2 regions of the Gordonia sp. GONU genome follow, and region 1 is predicted to be linked to the other one. Evidence: riboswitches for the same ligand, from Rfam matches in the RefSeq annotation. Region 1 holds a riboswitch; the other holds the start of a gene.
The links. A riboswitch is a leader RNA that binds a small molecule or an ion and turns the genes downstream of it on or off. The one in region 1 is predicted to bind thiamine pyrophosphate.

Region 1 (7,255 bases):
CTTCAACGACGGCACGCCGATCGATTATCGCGCCTTCGTCGAGACGTGGCGCACCAGTCGGGGTGTCGACGACCGCTACATCGTCAGTTCCACCGACGGGTACAGCCAGATCGCCTCGGTCACCCGCGGTGTCGACGACCGCGAGGTCATCGTGCGCTTCGACGGTGTCTACGCCTGGCCCGACGGCTTGTTCAACGTCGTGCTCCATCCGAAGGCCACCTCGCCCGAGGTGTACAACGAAGGCTATGTGCGGCAACCGCATCCGGAATGGGGTGCAGGACCGTACACGGTCTCGTCGTATGACGCCGACAACGGGACCGTCGTCTTCGAACGCAATCCGAAGTGGTGGGGGAGGCCCGGAAAACTCGACCGGCGGATCTTCCGGCAGATGGAGTCGCAGGCGGCGCTCAATGCTTTCCAGAACGGCGAGATCGACGCGACCGGCGTGGCGGCCAAGGACGCGCGTGCGCGGGTGCTCACGATGAACGGCATCGACATCCGGACCGCTGCGTCGCCGCAGCAGGCGCTGCTCGTACTGAATCTCGATGCGCCGATATTGTCCGACCGCGTCGTCCGAGAGGCGGTGTTCGCCGCGATCGACCGGCAGACCCTGGCGCGCATCCGGTTCACCGGTTTGAACTACACCGAGGAACTCCCCGGTTCGCTGTCGCTGTACCCCTTCCAGCCGGGGTATGAGGACAACCTCGCGGGGGTGGTGTCCTACGACCCGGGCAAGGCGGCGGCGCTGCTGGAGGAAGCCGGGTGGCGTGAGGGCGGGAACGGCATCCGCGAGAAGAACGGCAAACGGCTGTCGCTGGTGTTGCCCAACGTCGGCGACGACGCAACCGGCGCCAACCTGTCACGGGCGCTCCAGGCGATCCTGGGCAAGGTCGGCGTCGATCTCGTGGTGCAACAACGTCCCTCGTCGGACTTCTCCGCCGTCGTGGTGAACAAGGAGTTCGACCTGTTCATGATGGGCTTCTCCTCGAGCGATCCGTTCGGCATGGCCTACTTCTGCCAGGTGTGGTGCAGCGACTCGCAGTTCAACCCCGCGGGGGCCGGCACTCCCCAACTCGATGCACAGATCAGGGCGATGACACGGATCGGCGACCCGATGGCCCAGATCGCGGCCGGGAACAAGGTCGAGCGCGAGGCATTCGCCCAGTACTCGAACCTCCCGCTCTTCAACGGTCCGGCGATGGTCGCGGTGAAAGAAGATCTCGCCAATTACGGTGCGGGGCAGTTCTACGTCGGTCCGATCGAGGACATCGGCTGGGAGAAGTAGGGTCGCCCATCGACCTCGACGGTGGCGGGCGACGCTTCAGCGGTTGGGGCCCACCCGCCACAGCGGGTTCACCGGGCCGTGGCCGGCGCCGAGCGGATAAGCTGCGGCGAGTCCGCGGGTGACCCACTCCTTCGCGAACGCGACGGCGTCGGGCACCGAGTACCCGTGTGCCAGAGCGCAGGTGATCGCGGCGGCGAGGGTGTCGCCGGCCCCGTGGTCGTGGGTCGTGTCGATGCGCTCGTGGTTGAGCTCGATGAACTCCGCACCGTCGTAGAGCAGGTCGGGGGAGTGGTCGCTGGAGCGCAGGTGTCCACCCTTGACCAGGGCCCAGGCGGGCCCGAGATCGAACAATGCTTTTGCCGCATCACGCTGGGAATCGGTGTCGACGACGTCGACCCCGGTGATGAGCCGGACCTCGTCGAGGTTCGGGGTCACCACCGTCGCGAGAGGGAACAGCTTGTCGCGCAGAGTGTCCAGGGCGGAATCCGCGAGTAGCTGGTTCCCGTGCATCGAAGCACATACCGGGTCGACGACGAGCGGTGTCGACGTGTCGCGACCGATACCGCTGTCTGTGCACTGGGCGACGACCGCGTCGATGATCGGCGCCGACGCCAGCATGCCGGTCTTGGCGGCGCCGATCCCGATGTCGTCGGCGACCGTGCGGATCTGGGCGGCCACGGTCTCCGGTGCGATCTCCTGAAAGCCGCTGACGCCCAGTGAATTCTGCACGGTCACCGCGGTCACCGCGACGCAACCGTGCAGGCCGAGCAGCGCGAAGGTGCGCATGTCGGCCTGGATGCCGGCGCCGCCACCGGAATCCGATCCGGCGATGGTCATCACGCGGACCGGCGTCTCACCCGGCGCCGCGACGGGCAGCAATTCGAGGTACCCGTGGCCTTGCGGTGGCTGGCCGGTCACGCGGAACCGCCTCGACTGGCCTCGAGGGGCAGGTACACGCGGTTGCCGCCCTCGGCGAACTCGGCCGACTTCGCGGCCATGCCCTCGGCGATCTTGCGGTCGATGTCCTCGGCGGTCACCAGGTTGTTCTCCTCCGCGTAGGCGCGCACGTCGGCGGAGATCCGCATCGAGCAGAACTTGGGACCACACATCGAGCAGAAGTGAGCTGTCTTCGCGGGTTCGGCCGGCAGGGTCTCGTCGTGGTACTCGCGGGCGGTGTCCGGGTCGAGGGCGAGGTTGAACTGGTCGATCCAGCGGAACTCGAAGCGCGCCTTGCTCAATGCGTCGTCACGTTCCTGTGCCCGGGGATGCCCCTTCGCGAGGTCTGCGGAGTGGGCCGCGATCTTGTACGTGATGACGCCGACCTTCACGTCGTCGCGGTCGGGCAGCCCGAGATGCTCCTTGGGCGTCACGTAACAGAGCATCGCCGTTCCCGCCTGGGCGATCATCGCCGCACCGATCGCGGAGGTGATGTGGTCGTAGGCGGGTGCGATGTCGGTGGCCAGGGGACCCAGTGTGTAGAAGGGTGCCTCTTCGCAGAGTTCTTCCTCCAGGCGCACGTTCTCGGCGATCTTGTGCATCGGGATGTGTCCGGGTCCCTCGATCATCACCTGCACGCCATGGGATTTGGCGATGGTGGTGAGTTCGCCGAGGGTGCGCAGTTCGGCGAACTGGGCTTCGTCGTTGGCGTCCGCGATCGACCCCGGCCGTAGTCCGTCGCCGAGGGAGAAGGTGATGTCGTAGCGGCGGAAGATCTCGCACAGTTCGTCGAAGTGCGTGTACAGGAACGACTCCTCGTGGTGAGCCAGACACCAGGCGGCCATGATCGAACCGCCTCGGGAGACGATTCCGGTGACCCGCCGGGCGGTCAGCGGCACGTAGCGGAGCAGGACCCCGGCGTGCACCGTCATGTAGTCGACGCCCTGCTCTGCCTGCTCGATCACGGTGTCGCGGTAGATCTCCCACGTCAAGGCGACCGGATCGCCGTTCACCTTCTCGAGTGCCTGATAGATGGGCACGGTGCCGACCGGTACGGGGGAGTTGCGCAGGATCCACTCGCGCGTGGTGTGGATGTCGGCGCCGGTCGAGAGGTCCATGATCGTGTCGGCGCCCCAACGCGTGGCCCACACCATCTTCTCGACCTCGTCGGCGATCGAGCTGCGCACCGCCGAATTCCCGATGTTCGCATTGATTTTCACCGCGAACCGCTTGCCGATGATCATCGGCTCCGATTCGGGGTGACGATGGTTGGCCGGGATCACCGCGCGACCGATGGCCACCTCGGAGCGGACGAGTTCGGCGTCGACGCCCTCACGCGCGGCGATGAACCGCATCTCGTCGGTGATGATCCCCGCTCGTGCCCACGCGAGCTGGGTGCTCGCGCCGTCGATCGGTTCCGGGCGGTGCCACGAGTCGCGGGTCTTCGGCAGTCCGCGCTCCACATCGATCTCGGTTTCGGTGTCCGTGTACGGACCCGAGGTGTCGTAGACGTCGAGGTGTTCGCCGTTGGTGAGGTGGATCCGACGCTGCGGTACGCGGAGATGATCGACGGCGAGGTAGTGCTTGGAACTGCCCTCGATCGGTCCCGTGGTCAGTCCGCCGTCTTCGAAGGTTGCAGTGGTGGGTGTGGTGGATACACGTGTGCCCATGATGGTCTCCCTACGCCGGCATTACCCGGACAGGTTCGAGCGGTCGGCGACCGCCCGTCGCCATCTCAGCCCTCGGTCATCGTGAGAGCCCCCGCGGTGTGTAGTTGTGTTGCGCTCGCCACCATACAACGTCCGCGGAGCAGCCACCCGATGCCAGGCAGATCGAGACCCTTTCTCAGCAGTTACGGATCCGTAAGGTAGGGTGTGACCCTAGTCACAGGGGGCCGAACGTCAAGAAGTGGCGTGATGCCGGTGACCCGCAGACGGTGACGACATGAGGAGGTGTAGGTGCTACGCAAGAACCGGCATCGACCGCCGCAATCGGCGAGGTCCATCCTGCAGCAGATCGCTCAGGTGGTGCACAATCCCGACCGCGAACGGTTCGAACTCTGGGTTGCGGGCGATCTCGTCGGCGTACTCGGCTATTCGATGGAGACCGTCGACGGCCAGACGACCATCACCGTTCTGCACACCGTGCTCTACGACGAGTACACCGGCCACGGGCTTGCGACGCGTCTCACCCGGACGGTCATCCATTTCGCCCGTGAACACAACGCGCGGATCCGGCCGGTGTGTTCGTTCACCAAGGACTACCTCGACCATCACCCGGGAATCGTGGAGCTCGCGCCCGTGTGAGGTTTCGACAGGCTCAACCAGCGGGAAGGGCGGCTCAACCAGCGGGAAGGGCGGCTCAACCAGCGGGAAGGGCGGCTCAACCAGCGGGACGGGCGGCTCAACCGGCTCATCCCGCCAGCAGCGTCGTACGCAGGACCTTCTTGTCGATCTTGCCGACGGCGGTGACGGGCAGGGACCGCACGATGCGGACCACGTCGGGGAGCTTGAACGACGCGAGGCCGCGGTCGGCGAGGAACGTGCGGAGCGTGGCCAGTTCGAGCGGCTGGGCCGGCGGATGGTCGTGGGAGAGCACGACCGCGGCGCAGATCTTCTCACCGAGCGCATCGTCGGGCAGTCCGACCACCGCGACCTGTCGCACCGACGGGTGTGCGAGCAGGTTCTCCTCGACGTCGTCGGCAGCGACGTTCTCGCCGGCCCGGACGACGGTGTCCTTGATGCGGCCGGTCACCGACAGGTGTCCGGAGGGCAGTCGGGTCACCTTGTCCCCCGATCGGTAGAAGCCGTCGGGGGTGAAGGACTTCTCGTTGTGGGCGTCGGCCCGGTAGTACCCGCGGATCGTGTACGGGCCGCGCACCAGCAGTTCGCCCTCTTCGCCGTCGGGAACGTCGGCGCCCTGCTCGTCGACGACGCGCACCTCGTCGAACTCGGACATCGGTGAACCCTGCACCTCGTGGACGAGATCGCGCGGTTCGTCCGGCCGGGTGTAGCAGATGAGCCCCTCGGCCATGCCGAACACCTGCTGGACCACGTCGCCGAGCGCCTCGTCGAGCGCGACGGCGTCGGGGTGGGCCAGCTTGGCGCCGCCGACCTGGAGGAGTCGCAGGGAGCTGATGTCCGCGGGTTCCCACTCGGTCGCCGCGCACCACAGCTGCGCGAGGGCGGGGACCAGCGCGGTCACCGTGACGCGGTGGCGTTCGATGAGGTCGAAGGTGTGGTCGGGGCTGGGGTTGTCGGTGAAGACGACGTGGCCGCCGACGCCGAGGACGCCGAGGATGCCCGGGCAGCACAGGGGGAAGTTGTGGGCCGCGGGCAGCGCGACCAGGTACGTGTCGTCGGCCGTCAGGTTCGCGACGTCGCTCGACAGTCGCGCATTGAGGTCGTAGTCGTCGTGGGTGCGCGCGATCAGTTTGGGCAGACCGGTGGTGCCGCCCGAGACCAGGAACAGCGCCGGGAGACCGGGATCCGGCGGGGACGGGAGGTCGACCGCCGCGGGGTCCGTATCCGGTGCGGCCCTGAACGGACCGGGATCGCCGGAGATGAAGACGTGCTCGACGTCCGGGACGCGGGATTGCAGCTCGGTGGCGAGATCCCGGAAGTCGAAGCCGCGCCGTCCGTCCTCGCCGATGTAGGCGACGGCCCCGGCGCCGGCCGCGAGGTGGGCGATCTCGGTGATCCGGTGGGCGGGCAGGGTCATCACCGGGGCGATGCCCGCGCGGAGCAGACCGAACAGGTTCACGACGAAGTCGAGGGAGTTGTTCTGCTGCAGGACGACGCGTTGTCCGGGCCGGAGTCCGGCTTCGACGAAACCTGCCGCACGACGCAGCGAGGCGGCACGCAGGTCGGAGTAGCTGAGCGTCCGCGGTCCGTCGGTCGACGCATCGGTGACGGCCGGCGCCTCGGGGATGCGATCGGCACTGGCGTCGAAGCTCGCGAACAGCGGGAGGCCGCGGAACAGTCCGGCGTCCCGGTAGCGCTCGGCCTGGACGTCGGCGTACGGGGTGAAACCGTCGAGCAGGTCGGTCACTCGGTCCAGATGCGTCTGCATGGGACCCATTCAAACACAGGCAGGATAGGGTAACCTTACCGATCGGTCGCTGATGTGAGCCACGCCATCGATCGTAGAGTTGTTTGCTTAGGCTGTCCTAATATCTCTAAGATCACTGGCGCTGCCGCCCACGACCGGAGGACAAGGACATGTCGCTGACGACCGATTCGCGAACCCCGACGCTCGACGCTGCGGGGCCCGGGCCGGCGACGCCGGTCAGCGACTCCGCCGCCGCCGAGATCTCGGCGGCCTGGGCGGGCTCGGGCGAGTTCGGCGACCACGTCGTCTATGAGCGCAACCGTCGCTGGACCTTCGCCGCGGGCGTCCGTGCGCGTGTGGTCGTCACGCGCGGCGAGGTCATCGTCGACGACCGGGGGCGCCGGACGACCACTGCGTGGCACGGCGACCCGGCTGATGCTCTCGCCGCGGCGACGGAATCCCTGTCGATCGCCGACTGGCGTCTCTACGGCTGGGTCGGTTTCGACTTCTGCGCGCCGTACCACGGCATCCTCGACCGTGTTCCCGACGACACGGTCCTCGCCCATCTGATCGTCCCCGAGTTCGAGGCCTTCGTCGACGCGGATGGCGTGGACACCGGCACCGCCGATTCCGAACGAGCACGTCGTCTCCTCGAGATCGCCCTCACGGCAAGCCCTCCCGGCGAGTCGCGCCCGGTCGATGTGCGAGTCGACTCGGAGGACTACCGCAATCGCGTCGCCACCGCCGTCGCCGAGATCGCCGCCGGGCGCTATCAGAAGGTCATCCTCTCCCGCGTCGTCGACATCCCGTTCCCGGTCGACATCCCCGCCACCTACGCGCGGGGTCGCGCGGACAACACCCCGGCGCGTTCGTATCTGCTGTCGCTCGGTGATCTCGCGGCCGCCGGATTCAGTCCCGAGCTCGTGGTCGCGGTGCACGGCGACCGGACGGTGGTGACCGAACCTCTCGCGGGTACGAGGGCTT
Region 2 (7,255 bases), on a different contig from region 1:
TGCCCGTCGCGGGTGTGCCGGTCGGTGACCGGGTCGTCGTCACCCATCAGGTCGGCGACGGAGACGCGCTGGGTACCGATCTCCTCCGGGGTGTCGGGAGCGGGCCGGTCCCGGTCGTCGGGACCGTGACGGTCTGTGTGTGATGGTTCGCCGGCGAAGTCCATGCGCGATCAATCCCGGTAGTACGGCTGCGGTGCGCCGAATCCACTGTCGAGGATGGTCAGCCAGCGGTCGCGGATCTCCTGCCAGCGGCCGGTCGCGCGGGCACGTTCGAGCACCCCGTTGACGAAGCGGATCATGTCGTCCTCGCCCTTGGGGATGCCCACGCCGTAGAACTCCTCCCCGAGGCTCGGACCGACGACCCGGACCCATGGGTCCTGTGCGGCCAGTCCGGCGAGGATGGCGTCGTCGCTGGTCACCGCGTCGACCTGTCCCTGCTGCATCAGCACCAGGCAGTCGGCCCAGGTGGTGGTGCTGACGATCCGGACCCGCGGCTGGATGGACTGCATCCGGCCGATCGAGGTGGTGCCGCGGGCTGCGCAGACCCGCTTGTCGGCGAGCTGGGCCGGTCCGGCGATGTTCGAGTTGCGGAACGACAGGATGCGTTGGGACGCCACGTAATACGGGGCGGAAAAGCTGATGTCGCGCAGCCGGTCGCAGGTGATGCTCATCGTCTTGATGACGACGTCGACGGTTTTGTCGCGCAACGCGTCGATCCGCTGTGCGGAGCTGAGCACCTGGAACTCGACGCGCCGCGGGTCACCGAAGATCGCACCCGCGATCTCGTGGGCGATGTCCACGTCGAAGCCCTGGATGTCGCCCGAGATGGGATCGCGGAAGCTGAACAGGTTGGAGCCGATGTCGAGTCCGACGATGAGCCGGCCGCGTTCGAAGATCCCGGCCATCGTCGAATTCGGCGGCATGCGGCCGGGCGCGGGCATCTGTGCGGGCGGGCGCAGGGTGAGCGTCGCGTTGCACGCCTCCGAACTCGGCGGCGGTTCGATGGGCACGTCGGTCTGGACGCCGGGCAGCACCAGCGGGCCGACGGTCGCGGTCGGGGGCGGTGACTCGGCGGCGGGGAACCGGACACAACCGGTCGCGACGAATGCCACGAGCAGCAGGACGGCCGCGGCCACCGGACGGCGCAGGCGGGCGGGGCCGGAGTGGGAGAACCGGCGGCGGGCGAGTCGGCGAGGGATCATCGGTACTCCCGTATTCGGGGGACGAGTCCGCCGACGATCGCGATGGCGGCGAGGACCGAGAGCAGCAGTATCCCGGTCCCGGTGAAGCCGAGTACTCGCTGGGCGGTGTTGATGTCGTCGCGGAACGACGTCCGCGCGGTGGTGATCGCGTCGACGAGGGCGGCGTCGACGGCGGTGTACGCGCGGGCCGAACTGTTCAGCCCGTCCCCGACCGTGAGTTGCCGGGCGCGGTCGAAGTTGCCGGTCTGGATGTACCGCCGGACGCCGGCATCGGTGCGCTTCCACTCCGCCAGCGCCGAGCTCACCGAGTCGAGCTGCTCCGCCGACACCGAACCGGTCTCCTCGGATGTGCGGACGTCGTCGACGATGCCGTCGATCCTGGCAGTCGTCGCGGCGAAGGTCCGTTCCAGTCCGCCCTGGTCGCCGCGGCGGATGAGGGCCAGCGTCTCGGCCGATCTGGCCTGCTGGGTCAGGATGCGGGCGGCCGTGAGTTCGCGAAGCGGGTCCGCGCCGTCGGTTCGGGCGTTGCTGGTCGCGGCGACCGACATCAGGCCCGACGCCAGCAGCCACACCGTCCCCAGGGTGAGCGCGCCGATCGCGGCGACCAGTCCGAGGTTGAAGCGACGGCGGGTCCTGCGCGCCAGGTAGCGGGACGTCAGCACCATCGCCGTGAGCAGCAGCAACAGCGGGACGTAGACCGTCCACGGCGGGCGGGTCAGCGAATGCTGCGGGTCGGCGATCGCCATCGACCGCCGCTCGTAGAGGCGCTGGGCGGCCGGCAGGATCTTGTCCTGCATCAGCGACGACGCCTGGCCCAGGTAGGCCGATCCGACGGGATTGCCCAGCCGGTTGTTGGTGCGGGCGGTCTCGATGAGTCCGCTGTAGACCGGGATCGACGTCGAGAGGGTGTCGAGGTCCGACGACAGGGCACGCTCGGTCGCGTTCTGGGCCATCCCGGGCCCCGGCTCGCTAGAGGTGCCGGTCGCGAGGATCAACGACGACCCGGCCGTCGCCAGGGCGTCTGAGTAGCGTTGCCGCAGATCAGGAGTTTCCAGACCGCCCGAGATGAATGCCGCGTTCGCGGACGCGTCGGCGATCGACAGAGAGCTGTACAGGACCTGAGCGGCCTCGGCGAGCGGTTCGGTGCGATCGATCAGGCGCTGCAGGGTCTGGGTGCGGTCTTCGAGCACGGTCGAGGCGTACAGACCGGTGGACAGGCAGCCGAGGAACAGGATGGCGCAGATGATGATCAGCTTGCCCGGTGTGGTGCCCGAATAGTGCCGGAGCGTCTGGAACGGTGACTGCGCACGTTCGCGGGCGGTCGCGACGAGCTCACGACGATCGGCGAGGACCTGGCGGATCGGCGGCGATGACTGGGCGGGACGGAACGTGCGACCGCCACGGGTGAGTGCCGTCCGCACGGAGGACGCATCGCCGGTCACCTAGCTGATCCCCTTCTCGAACGCTGGATCGTCTCCGGTGTGGCCGCTCGGTCGCCGGCCCCCGTTCCGGCTCCCGCGACCTGTCTGAAGAAATGACTCAACGGGGTCATCGCTCACCGGGTCGTGCGTGTTTCAGCCTATGCCATCTTCGGTGGGTTCCTCCGTTCAACGCGGTCGCCACCCCGGAGGCCTCGGGGTTGCGGGGTGGAGTTCTTCGCCGCGTGGACCCGCTCGCCCCGGCACGCGGATCGGTTTCACCGCGGTACGCGGATTCGTTTCACTGATCCAACGGATGGATCGCCATCGCCCTGGCAGGTCGGGCGTGTCTCACTTACGGTGGAGGAACCCCGGCGATCCCCTCGTCGGGTCTGCAAGGAGGCGTGGTGCGCGGAGACGGCGACGGCTGGGTGATCGATCCCGACGGTTCACGGTATTGGGGTGTTCACGGCGCAGCAGGTCTGCTGCTCCGGGCGCCGTTGGCCGACGGCGTGACGGGCGTTCTGCTCCAGCATCGCGCCGCGTGGTCCCATCAGGGTGGTACCTGGGCGCTGCCCGGCGGCGCCCGGGACTCGCACGAGGGCGCCATCGACACCGCGATTCGGGAAGCCGAGGAAGAAGCCGGCATCAACGGCGAGGACCTTCGGGTCGTCGCCGCCGTCATCACCCACGAATCACCCGGCGGCTGGACCTACACGACGGTCATCGCCGAGACAGACGAGCCGGTGCGCACGGTCGCCAACTTCGAGTCGACGGAACTGCGCTGGGTGGAGGAGAGGCACGTCGATCAGCTCCCGCTGCACCCGGCGTTCGGTCTGGCCTGGCCCACGCTGCGCGAACGGATCGCGGCGCTCGATCCGCAGGGATAGCGGTTCGGCCCGTCGAACTTCACGAAGCCGAACTTCACAGCGTCGGGCCTCACGACGTCGGGCTTCACGCCGCCGCGGGTCCGAGCAGCCGGTTCGCGCCGGAGATCAGTGCCGCGATGTTCGCCTCGTCCCCGGTGCTGCCCTCGCCGAAGGCCCACACCTGCCTGCCGTTGTTCTCACACAGCAGGAAGGTGGCGATCGAACCGTCGAGTTCGCGCTGGTGCAGCCGCAGGATCTGAACCGGCGCGCCGAGGTCGTAGAGGATCGAGGTCATCGCGCCGAGCGGTCCGGCGGCGACGGCGCTGCACGACATGATGCGATCGGCGATCGCGATGGTCGCGCGGCATTCGACGAGGTCCTGACGGGCCGGTGCGACCGACCACGATCCGAGCCGGATGGTGCCGCCGCTCGAATATTCGTCGGTGAATCGTTGCCAGCTCATCCCGATGACCTCCTCGCGCATACCCGCGGGCAGCGGACGGCCGAAGTGTTCGGTGATGGGGTCGGCCGACGGCGCGGTCGCGTGTCCGTGTCGTGAGAAGGATGGGTGAGGCAGATGAAGAGGATGCATCTCGAAAGCCGATTTCGGTCGAAGAACAGGTGACCGACAAGAGCGCGCAACCGACCCGCAGCGGGGGGTCGGTCAGAATCAGACCCCGCTGCGGCGGGTTACGAGCGCGCGCTTGATGCACATCATGATCGGTCCAGCCTAGACCTCTGTGGCGAGTGCGGCAAATGGATTCCACCGCTGAGATCTGCCCCGGTAATCCGCCCCTGAAATCGACCCCTGGAACACGCCCTCCAGAGCGTGACCGGTGACGATATGCACGTGGAGCCGCCCCGGAGGGCGCTTTACCGGAGCGGATTTCCGGACCCGGGCGCTACAGCCGTGCGAGGAGTTCCGCGGCCGCCGCAGCAGGGTCGGCGGCGGCCGTGATCGCCCGGACCACGACGATGCGGCGCGCTCCGGCGGCGGCCACCTCCGGCACCCGCGGGGCATCGATGCCGCCGATCGCGAACCACGGCTTGTCCGGAGTCCCGGGTTCGGACATCGCCGCGGCGGTCGTCGACACCAGATCGAGCCCGGCGGCGGTCCGACCCGGTTTGGTGGGGGTGGTCCAGCACGGGCCGACGCAGAAGTAGTCGACGTCGGGGTCGGCGGCCGCTGCTGCAGCTTGCCCGGGGTCGTGGGTGGATGCACCGACGATCGTGTCGGGGCCGACGATCCGGCGCGCGACCCGTGGCGGCAGGTCACCCTGTCCGACATGGAGGACGTCGGCGCCCGACAGTGCGGCGATGTCCGCGCGGTCGTTGACCGCGAGCAATGCGCCGTGGGCGTCGACGACGTCCCGCATCGCGGCGAGGATCTCGAGCTCCTCGCGGGCTTCGAGAGTGCCGAACTTCTTCTCCCCGGGTGACCCCTTGTCGCGAAGCTGCACGATGTCGACGCCGCCGGCGAGGGCGGCGTTCACGACCTCGAGCAGGTCGCCGCGTTCACGCCGCGCGTCGGTGCACAGGTAGAGCCGGGCGGAGTCCAGGCGGCGGCGCAGTTCGCGAGCACGCGATTCGGGGGCAGTCGTCACGGCGACCAGGCTAGCCGCGCCGGTGCGGGCCGGGCGTAGGGTGGACCGCGAGAACACACGGGAGCCCGGACCGGCCGGGCTGAGAGTGCGGACCCTCCGCTGACCGTCGAACCTGATCCGGGTCATTCCGGCGAAGGAAGGTGATCTGGCGTGAGCCATGTTGTCGAGGAACAACCCCACCCGGAGCAGCCCGAGCGTGCGCTGACCGTCGTCGGCGGTGGCGTGATCGGTCTGACCTGTGCGCTCGCTGCCGCCGATGCGGGCTGGCAGGTCCGCGTCGTCGACGCCGGGCACGAGGAGCGGGCGTCGTGGGTGGCGGGCGGCATGCTCGGTTCGCTCGGCGAGGGGCATCCGGGTGAAGAAGCGGCGCTCGCGATGTCGGTGCAGTCGGTGCGGCGCTGGCCGACGCTGGTGAAGCGGCTCGGCGACCCCGCGATCGTCACGGCCACCGATTCCCTGTTCGTCGCCGCGTCCGCCGCCGACGCCGAGTACCTGCAGCATCTCGCGGACTTCGTCTGGGCCGAACAACCGCGGACCGACGCCACGCTCAGCACGGTCACGGGTCGCGAGATCCGTTCGCTGGAGCCGTCGTTGAGTTCGCGGCTCGTCGGTGGCTACCGGGCGGTCGGCGAGTGGTCGATCGACAACCGTCGTCTGCTGGCGACTCTGCGCAGCGTAGGGGCCGCCGCGGGGGTGCGGTTCACCGAGGCGCGGGTGGGCAGCCTGGCCGACGTCCACGAACATGCCGGCCCGCGGGACCAGATCCTTGTCGCCGCCGGACTCGGCACGGTGGAACTGCTTCCCGACGTGCCGCTCCACGCGGCGAAAGGGGAGATCCTGAGACTGCGTCGGACGCGGTGGTCGGTGCCGCCGCCCGGGCATGTGGTCCGTGCCCGGCTCCACGGCCGAGCGGTGTACCTGGTGCCGCGCGAGGACGGGATCGTGGTCGGCGCAACGCAATACGAGGCCGGGGGCTTCGGTGACCGCACCCCGCAGGCGGGTGGTGTCGCCGATCTGCTCGCCGACGCCATCGAGGTCATGCCGGGTCTGCGCACCTACGACCTGGTGGAGGCGGGTGCCGGACTGAGGCCCTGCACCGCCGACGGGTTACCGATCGTGAAGCGGGTCGACGACCGCACGGTGGTCGTGACCGGGCACGGCCGCAACGGCATCGTCCTCGCGCCGGGCACTGCGGACAACGTGCTGGGAATTCTGGAAGGAGCATGACCGTGACCATCACCGTGAACGGAGAGAACCTCGACGTCGGCGACGACGTGTCGGTGGGGGAAGTCGTCGCCCGCCTCGGCCTGCCGGACCGGGGGATCGCGGTGGCCGTCGACGGTGCGGTCGTCCCGCGCGGACAGTGGTCGCAGCACACGATGACCACGGGCGCGGTCGTCGAGATCGTGACAGCGGTGCAGGGTGGCTGAGTCCGAGGTCGTCGACGTCGCCGGCGGTTCCGACGCCGACCCGCTCCGGATCGGCGGGCGCGAGTTCTCTTCTCGTCTGATCACCGGAACCGGTGGCGCGACAAACCTCGCGAGCCTGGAGCGGGCCCTCGTGGCGTCGGGAACCGAACTCACGACCGTGGCGGTGCGTCGCGTCGACGCCGCGTCCGGGACCGGTGTCTTCGACCTGCTGCGCCGTCTCGGCATCGCGGTCCTGCCCAACACCGCCGGCTGCCACACCACCGCCGAAGCGGTGCTCACCGCGCAGCTGGCCCGGGAGGCGTTCGAGACGAACTGGGTGAAACTCGAGGTGGTGGCCGACGAGCGCACCCTGATGCCGGATGCCGTCGAACTCGTCGACGCCGCGGCCTCGTTGGTGGCCGACGGCTTCGTGGTGCTCGCCTACACCAACGACGACCCGGTTCTCGCCGCGCGACTCGCCGACCTCGGTGTCGCCGCGGTGATGCCGCTCGGTTCGCCGATCGGCACCGGACTGGGAATCCTCAACCCGCACAACATCGAGATGATCGTCGACCACTGTGCGACCGCCTCCGACGACCCGCTCCCGGTCATCCTCGACGCGGGTATCGGCACCGCCAGCGATGCGGCCCTCGCCATGGAACTCGGTTGCGACGGGGTGCTTCTCGCGACCGCGGTCACACGTGCGGAGAATCCCGAGCGGATGGCCTCGGCGATGCGGCATGCGGTGATCGC

Region 2: linked by a shared signal. The riboswitch ahead of thiO (glycine oxidase ThiO) and the one ahead of thiC (phosphomethylpyrimidine synthase ThiC) in region 1 are both predicted to bind thiamine pyrophosphate.

What each region holds. Positions count from the first base shown of each region.
Region 1 covers NZ_JANRHB010000016.1:66,075-73,329, reverse strand. Annotated here, with positions in the region: gene NWF34_RS15550 (ABC transporter family substrate-binding protein) at 1-1,285, shown strand, start outside; gene thiD (bifunctional hydroxymethylpyrimidine kinase/phosphomethylpyrimidine kinase) at 1,322-2,122, opposite strand; gene thiC (phosphomethylpyrimidine synthase ThiC) at 2,200-3,891, opposite strand; TPP riboswitch at 3,882-3,996, opposite strand; gene NWF34_RS15535 (GNAT family N-acetyltransferase) at 4,180-4,527, shown strand; gene NWF34_RS15530 ((2,3-dihydroxybenzoyl)adenylate synthase) at 4,634-6,292, opposite strand; gene NWF34_RS15525 (salicylate synthase) at 6,442-7,255, shown strand, end outside.
Region 2 covers NZ_JANRHB010000044.1:20,210-27,464, forward strand. Annotated here, with positions in the region: gene NWF34_RS23440 (serine/threonine-protein kinase) at 1-164, opposite strand, end outside; gene NWF34_RS23445 (glutamate ABC transporter substrate-binding protein) at 171-1,202, opposite strand; gene NWF34_RS23450 (hypothetical protein) at 1,199-2,644, opposite strand; gene NWF34_RS23455 (NUDIX hydrolase) at 3,028-3,510, shown strand; gene NWF34_RS23460 (hypothetical protein) at 3,575-3,952, opposite strand; gene thiE (thiamine phosphate synthase) at 4,392-5,093, opposite strand; TPP riboswitch at 5,141-5,250, shown strand; gene thiO (glycine oxidase ThiO) at 5,244-6,320, shown strand; gene thiS (sulfur carrier protein ThiS) at 6,323-6,523, shown strand; gene NWF34_RS23480 (thiazole synthase) at 6,516-7,255, shown strand, end outside.